DNA from 2 places in the Lysinibacillus sp. FW301-JW8 genome. Region 2 is predicted to be linked to the other one. Evidence: riboswitches for the same ligand, from Rfam matches in the RefSeq annotation. Region 2 holds a riboswitch; the other holds the start of a gene.
The links. A riboswitch is a leader RNA that binds a small molecule or an ion and turns the genes downstream of it on or off. The one in region 2 is predicted to bind thiamine pyrophosphate.

Region 1 (3,999 bases), on a different contig from region 2:
TACGCAATTGTTTAATGTTTCAGCATCCCTTCTCGATATACTTGGGATACCACTTGTTCCTGTACTTCGCATTTCAAATTCTATGTTCTCTAAAGATGTTGATAATAATAAATGAGAGTCAGGTCTTTTAAAACTTGTTACCGGAATAAGTGGAATTTTTTGTATATCATCTAAACTTTGTATATCAGCAGGTGTAACGCCGCTATCCTCGCATAGCATTCGATAAAAGCTATTGTTTTCATAATGATGTTTAAAATTTTGGGAGATTAAATAACCCTTTAATTCATTGACTTTTTCTTCATCCCATTGAAATAGCTGTTGAGTTGACCCAATGACTGCTGTTACTGGATTAATACCTAATTCTTTTAAATTTTCCATTGCTGCTTGAATAGTTACCATTACATTTCCTCTCCTTTTTAATATCAATTTCTCTCGGGTTTTCAGCTCATGACCTCTTCATGTAGATCAGTAATTAGCCGTTATTACAGGAATTATTAGGGGAATATCAACCATATATAAGGCACTAATTATTACAATTTTTGTCATACAGTTGACATAAAAAGATTAACATAAGAACAAATGATGTAACCCCTAATTCACTACAAGAAAAAAAGTAAATTCCACAAAAAAACTTGTGGAATTTACTAATTGAATACTTAATTATTATTGCAAAATATTTATCATTTATTAGTTTAAGAATAAACCATTGGTCCACTATTTAGTGTAATCCTAACTATTAGCAAACCATTTTTCTTTGTGATAGACTGTACTATATTTGATTAGAAAAGGGGGGTATTCGATGACCCAGCAGAAGTCTAATAAGGCGGCTTTGTATATTTTAATGTTTAATATGTTTATCGCAATGGGGAGTATTGGAATTATTATTCCTGTCATGCCAGAGTATTTAAGAATATTTGGTGCTGCAGGACAAGTTTTAGGCATGCTTATTGCAACGTTCGCCTTAGCTCAATTCGTTTTTTCTCCAATTGCTGGGAATCTTTCGGATCAGTATGGTCGAAAAAATCTTATAATTTTCGGGCTTATACTAACAGGACTTGCACAAATAGGTTTTGGGCTCTCTACAGAAGTTTGGATGCTCTTCTTGGCACGCTTTTTAGGTGGCCTTGGATCAGCCTTTGTTGCACCTCCTATTATGGCATTTGTGGCAGATGTTACAACATATGAAGAACGAGGCAAAGGGATGGGGATGCTTGGTGCTGCCATGTCTCTTGGCTTTATGATTGGACCGGGTATTGGTGGATTCTTATCGCAAGTCAGCTTACATTTTCCATTCTATACGGCTGGAGCTGCGGCTATTTTGGCTGCTATTTTATCGTTCTTTTTATTACCATCTACCAAACCAAATGCAGCACAAAAAATGCATAAGCAAGACAATCTCGCAAAACAAATGGTACGTTCAGTACATATGCCTTACTTTGTTATGCTTATTATTATGATGGTATTCTCGTTCGGAATTGCTAATTTCCAAACGACTTTATCATTATTTGTTACAGATAAGTTTCATTATACACCCGGAGATATTGCTATTATTTTAGTAGTGGGTGGTGCTTTTGGTGTAGTTGTACAAATGTTTGTCATTACCCCACTCTTTAATCGCTACGGTGAAATGAAGGTCGTATTGGTCAATTTATTTATTGCAGCTGTATCTATTTACTTAATATTATTCGTTTCTGGATTTGCCCTTATTTTAGTTGTTGCAACAATCTTCTCTACAGCTACAACATTAATTCGTCCTGCTGTCAACACACTGATCTCCAAGCTTGCTGAAAATGAGCAAGGATTTGCAGCAGGTTTAAATAATGCTTATATGAGCCTTGGGAATATGATTGGTCCAGCATTGGCAGGTATTTTATTCGATTGGAATATGAATAGCCCTTATATATTTGGTGCTATTATTTTGATGGCTTGCTTCTTCCTTGCCCTTATTTGGACAATGAAAAAAGCACCACATCTTATGCAGCCCGATTCTAAATAGTCTGAAAAATCATTGACTATTATTAGCAGTATGTTACATTTATCTTGTTACGATGTTATACACAAATTAAATAATTTTTACCACTAGGGGAGTCTTTAAAAGGCTGAGACATATATTGTCATATATGGACCCTTTGAACCTGATCTAGTTCATACTAGCGTAGGGAAGTGGCGACATCTTGCTTTTTAATATGTAAATGCAAGGCCGCTTCCTATTGTTTTCAGGAAGCGGTCTTTTTGTGTTTAACCAGTTTAGCAGCGATAACCATTCATTTAATATTTCAAGGGAGTGTTACTTATGTCAATTCGAAAATTAACAATCATGGCCTTATTAGTGGCAATTGCTGTAGCAGGTTCTACCTTCGTTTCAATTCCAACAGGGATTGCGCGAGCTTATCCAATACAGCATGCCATAAATGTCATTGGTGCCATTCTACTCGGTCCAGTACCAACCATCATCATTGCCCTTGTCACGGCAATAATTCGTATTCTAACAGGGACAGGCTCCCTATTAGCCATTCCTGGAAGTGTCATTGGCGCATTTTGTGCAGCATTAGCTTATAAATACAGTGGCAAACCTTGGCTAACAGGTGTCGGTGAAATAGTAGGAACTGGGATCATCGCATCCCTCATAGCAGTACCATATGCATATATCTTAATGGGAACATCTGTCGCAGCAATGTTTTTCATGCCTGCTTTTTTGAGCTCTAGTATTATTGGTGCTATTTTAGGTGTGGCCGTTGCTAGTAGTCTACGAAATACTGTACTTATTAAAAATTTCCATTAAATGAACAGGGATTCCTTCCACTCTATTTTGAGCGGAAATCTCCTTTTTGGGATTTCTTCCCCCTAATTTATGAGATGAACCTCCCCTTTTCAAAGAACCACCCAATCATATACAAAAAAACAGTGCAAAATAATCAATCATTTTGCACTGTCATTTAATCCAATTTATCGTTTTTTCATGCCCTTTAATAACTGAGCAACATTCGTATCCTCTGCCTGTATGGTTTTATTCTCTACAAGCGACTCTTTCTTCTTCGACTTAGCAAAGATGCCCCAGCCAAAGCGGCGAATCGTAATATCGATGAAGAAGAATAACATACCTGCTAATATAAGCCACGTTGCTATATTTTGCCGGTCTGCCCCTTTCTTCGTAAATTCACGAAATACCTCCTTCGGTTCTTTCAAAACAGAGCCACCCGTTTGCTTTGTCAGTTCTTCCACCAGCTTATCATTTACTGGTTGTAACTCATATTCAGCACTATAAGGTACACTTATCCCTGCCTGATAAATAGCTTGATCTTCATCAGCAATACGGAAGAAAATGAGTCCTGGCTCTGCTTGCACAACTGCCCGAACCTGTGAGGCTGAAATGGCCTCAAGCTGTGTTTCAAGTTCTTCCCCTGCTTCATTGACAGCTACAATATCTAAAAATGCTGCTTCGTTGGTAGGATCTGTAATAATAAATGAACCATCCGATTCTAAACGTACATCGTAGGCAATGTCATTATAGCTTGGTAGCATTTGAGATATAAGCGTTTGCCAAAATGTTCCCCAATCCTGCCATCTTGCCCAGTCACCTGTCCATTTACCTGTCGAATCGGAAGTAAAGGCAAATGTCTTGCCAAGGCCATATTGCCATTGAGCCAGCACCGGATCCTCTTTCTCACTTTCCGCAATTACAGAGGCACCCTGTTTCGCTGTTGTTCCGATATAAGCATTCATTTGAGGTACACCATTTGCAAATAACTTGTTCCAACCAGATGCGTTATAGATGGCTGGATAGAAGGGGTTATCCTCAATATATGTGCGTGAAATCATTGCCGTTTCACGGGATAAAATAGAAGGTATGGTCTGCTCATCAACAACATCATAAAATCGCCCGCTACCCATTTCACTAAGTGCTTCAAGTAAATTGGCATCTGCATCTTGTCCAATCGCTACAGTTGACAATGTTACGCCATTTTCTTTTCCTTCAGCAATTAAGTCTTCATAATTCCC
Region 2 (3,999 bases):
CTCACATGTATTAACAGCAAAAAAAGAACAAAATCCAAGCTAAATTGAAGCTCAGCCTCTTTATGAGGAGGACACTAAAAAAGTCGATTTGCCACAAAAAATGTGATGCAAATTGACTTTTTTTAATTTTTAAAGTGCCATTCATTATGAGTGATTTTTTTATCGTTATTCAGCACCAGTTGAATAATGCCATTAATACAAAATTAATGGAAAAATGAAACCAATGAGCATTGTGCTTTGTCTAACTTATACAAATTGATGAAGGGAGGGAATTGCTTGGAGAAACAACAACGAGATATACATTTACGGGAGGCTATGGATTTATACGGTCATTACTTACTTCGACTAGCTTATACATATGTAAAAAGTAAAGAAAGGGCAGAGGATATTGTGCAGGAAGTGTTCATCCGCTATTACATTCATATGGAGCAATTTGAAGGGCGTTCTAGTGTGAAAACTTACTTGTACCGTATGGTTGTCAACGAGTGTCATAATTACTTTAAAAGCTGGGCATATCGAAAAACAGAGTTAACTAGTCTTTTTAAAAAGCAGGAAGCCTCTATATCAGTGGAATCTCAAATTTTAAAGCAGGAGGAAATGGATGTTATTGCTCACAGCATTACTACATTAGAAACGAAATATCGAGAGGTTCTTTGGCTTTATTACTATGATGAACTATCTATCACCGATATCGCATCCATTTTACAATGTTCAATCAATACAGTGAAAACAAGGCTAGCAAGAGGGAGAAAACGAGTAGGTATCCAATTAGAAAAGGAGGGGTTTTATAATGGAAATGAATTTACGTAATCGATTAAAGGCTACTATACCAGATCAATTAGCATTAACTCCTCAAAAAAAAGAAGAGATTTTAGAGGCTGCTCATGTTAGATTTGAGCAACAGCAAACCCCTGTAAAAAAACATGTGTGGAAGCCCATAGCAGTAGGAATTTCAGCTTTAGCACTTACGGCTTTACTAAGTTATCCATTTATAGATGAAATAAAGGAACAATTGACGATTTCGCAAATAACTGAGCAATTCTATGAAGAAATTAGTATCCCTGGTCGATCTGCTGATACATTATTTACAGCTGTCTTTGATGATGCAACGAACTCCTTTTATTATTACGAAGGCAATACCATTTATTCCTATGCACTCGATACACATATTGAAAAAGTGGAAGTAACAAGTAAATTCCCTATTTCAAAAATGTTAGTAAATGAAGATTGGCTTGCTTGGATGGTTGATGATAGGAAATCTATGTTCGTAAAAAATAGAGTAACATTAGAGGTCAAAGGCTTTCCTACGGATACTTTTATGGATTTAGAAGATGATACGTTACTGACAGAAATATCTGATACAAGGACAGGTCATACCATTTATAGCTTAACAAATCTGCGTACAAATGAGGTAAAACAATTTAAACAAGCCTTTGATAATAGTGCAGTAAGCCAGCCAATTTATCAGGACAATCAATTGCTCCTACCAAGTGCCTTTAAAAAAGATGGAGTAGAAACGGTCCGCTTTACGCTCTATGATGTTCAAACGGAAAAAGAAAAACAATACGATTTACCTTTTAAACGCATACATGACATGTCAATGACTGACCATAAAATCTATGCTTCTTTTGAAACGGGAGAAAGCTTAGAGACAGGATATGTTGATTTAGTGGATGGCTCCTATCATAAACTTGATGGTAAAAAAGCCATTACTTTAACAGCCTATCAAAATAATCTTGCTCTATACGAATGGATACCGAAGGAGGAAAAATATCGCTTTAGATCTTATCAAGTCAAAGAAGATGGTTCATTAACACCACTTTACGACTTTAAAGATATTCCATTAGCTCTCTTTGAGCCACGATATACTATGGAAGGAACATTACAGGTATTTGGGCTAAATGAAAAGTATCTCACAGAGGGTGGAATTCTTGAAGCGAGAGACGATGCAGTTAAAATATTTTTACAGCGTTATTATTAAATAGAGCCTTGTTATTTACAGTGAGATATGGGTATAATAATCAACGAAAAGTTCATATGTAAAGAATGTAGGGGGGCTGGTAGTGCCAGCTGAGATTGTGTCCGTTAGACGCTGACCCTTTGAACCTGATTTGGCTCGTACCAGCGTAGGGAACATCTATTCAAAAAAAGTAAGTTTTTGATATTGATTGCACAACGTCTGGGAGGATTCCTGGGCGTTTTTTTATGTTTTCTTTACATTAATTACAGATATTCTATGAATACGCTTTCTTCTGGTTAAAACATTCACTCATGAACACTTTCACACTATTTACTGGGAGGATTCAGCATGAAAAAATGGTTATTGGTTCTTATGGCTGCTCTTTTAACATTAGCTGGCTGTAGCGAAAAAAAGGATACCAACAAGGATGAACATGCATTGAAAAAGGTGTCCGTTGTACTCGATTGGACACCAAATACAAATCATACAGGGCTATATGTTGCTAAGAAATTAGGTTATTTTGAAGAGCAGGGCTTAGATGTTGATATTTTACAACCTGGTGACGCAGGAGCGGATCAGCTTGTGGCGTCTGGCAAGGCACAGTTTGGTGTAAGCTATCAGGAGGGAATTACTCAAGCTCGTGTACAGGATGTACCTCTAGTATCGATTGCGGCGATTATTCAGCATAATACTTCTGGCTTTGCCTCAATTGCCTCTAAGGGCATTACATCACCAAAGGAATTTGAAGGGAAAACGTATGGTGGCTGGGGAGCTCCTCTTGAGCAGGCCGTTTTACAATCATTAATGCAAACTGAAAATGCAGATATTAATAAATTAGATATTATTAATGCCGGCGATATAGATTTCTTTACAATGATGAAAAAAGATATTGATTTTGCATGGATTTATTATGCTTGGACTGGAATTGAAGCTGAGCTTCGTGGTGAAAAGCTGAACATGCTGTATTTAACAGATTATAGTGATCAACTGGATTATTATACACCCGTTCTAGCTACGAATGAAACAATGATTAAGGATGATCCAAAGACAGTTGAAGCATTTGTCGCTGCCGTGGCAAAGGGCTATGAATATGCGATCAGTAATCCAAGTGAGGCAGCAGATGTTTTACTTGAGGCAGTACCTGATTTAGATAAAGATCTTGTGCATAAAAGTCAGGAGTGGCTGGCAGATAAGTATCAGGATGACGCTGCTCAATGGGGCGAGCAAAAGTTAACTGTCTGGGAAAACTACGCGAAGTGGATGACTAGCAACAACGTTTTAGAGGGCGAATTTAACGCAGTACAAGCATTTACAAACGACTTTTTACCGAAAAAGGAGACAAAGTAATATGGCAAACTCATTAATCAGTGTACAAATTATCCCGAAAACAGAAAAATATGAAGATGTTATTCCATTTGTTGATGCAGCCATTGCTATTATTGATGCATCAGGTGTGAAATATGAGGTGCACCCTTTAGAAACGACAATGGAGGGTGAGCTGACAACGTTACTACAAATTATTGAACGAATGAATATCAAGATGATAGAGCTTGGTGCCATCAATGTTATTACGCAAGTGAAAATTTTATATCAGCCAACTGGGATTACAATGGGCACATTAACGGAGAAATACCAGTGATGAAGTGGGCAATACAAAAGGGAAGGACGATAATTTTTATCGCCTTCCTCTTATTCATATGGGAGCTAATCGTGCGTTTAGCAGATATACCGCATTGGTTATTGCCGGCACCAAGTGCTATTTTGACAGAAGGTATACAATCGTATGAAACATTTATGCCTCATGCCTTCGCAACAGTGAAATTAGCTTTACTAGGACTTACTATTGGCATAGGTTGTGGACTAGCAGTTGCTGTGCTCCTGCATCGTTTTTCATTTATTCGAGAGCTATTTTATCCCATTCTCATTATGTCACAAAACGTTCCTATACTCGTCCTAGCACCGTTATTAATTATTTGGTTTGGCTTTGGTTTATTACCTAAACTTATCATTATTTGTCTTGTATGCTTTTTCCCAATTGT

Region 1: it holds a riboswitch for thiamine pyrophosphate, as region 2 does, so the genes downstream of both, thiW (energy coupling factor transporter S component ThiW) here and AC3WOM_RS22375 (ABC transporter substrate-binding protein) in region 2, are expected to answer to the same signal.

What each region holds. Positions count from the first base shown of each region.
Region 1 covers NZ_JBYTBB010000033.1:40,072-44,070, reverse strand. The annotation lists gene AC3WOM_RS14375 (LuxE/PaaK family acyltransferase) at 1-399, opposite strand, end outside; gene AC3WOM_RS14370 (MFS transporter) at 800-1,996, shown strand; TPP riboswitch at 2,072-2,179, shown strand; gene thiW (energy coupling factor transporter S component ThiW) at 2,294-2,782, shown strand; gene AC3WOM_RS14360 (VWA domain-containing protein) at 2,947-3,999, opposite strand, start outside.
Region 2 covers NZ_JBYTBB010000072.1:10,666-14,664, forward strand. The annotation lists gene parC (DNA topoisomerase IV subunit A) at 1-43, shown strand, start outside; gene AC3WOM_RS22365 (sigma-70 family RNA polymerase sigma factor) at 277-810, shown strand; gene AC3WOM_RS22370 (hypothetical protein) at 791-1,981, shown strand; TPP riboswitch at 2,041-2,150, shown strand; gene AC3WOM_RS22375 (ABC transporter substrate-binding protein) at 2,309-3,307, shown strand; gene AC3WOM_RS22380 (thiamine-binding protein) at 3,309-3,599, shown strand; gene AC3WOM_RS22385 (ABC transporter permease) at 3,599-3,999, shown strand, end outside.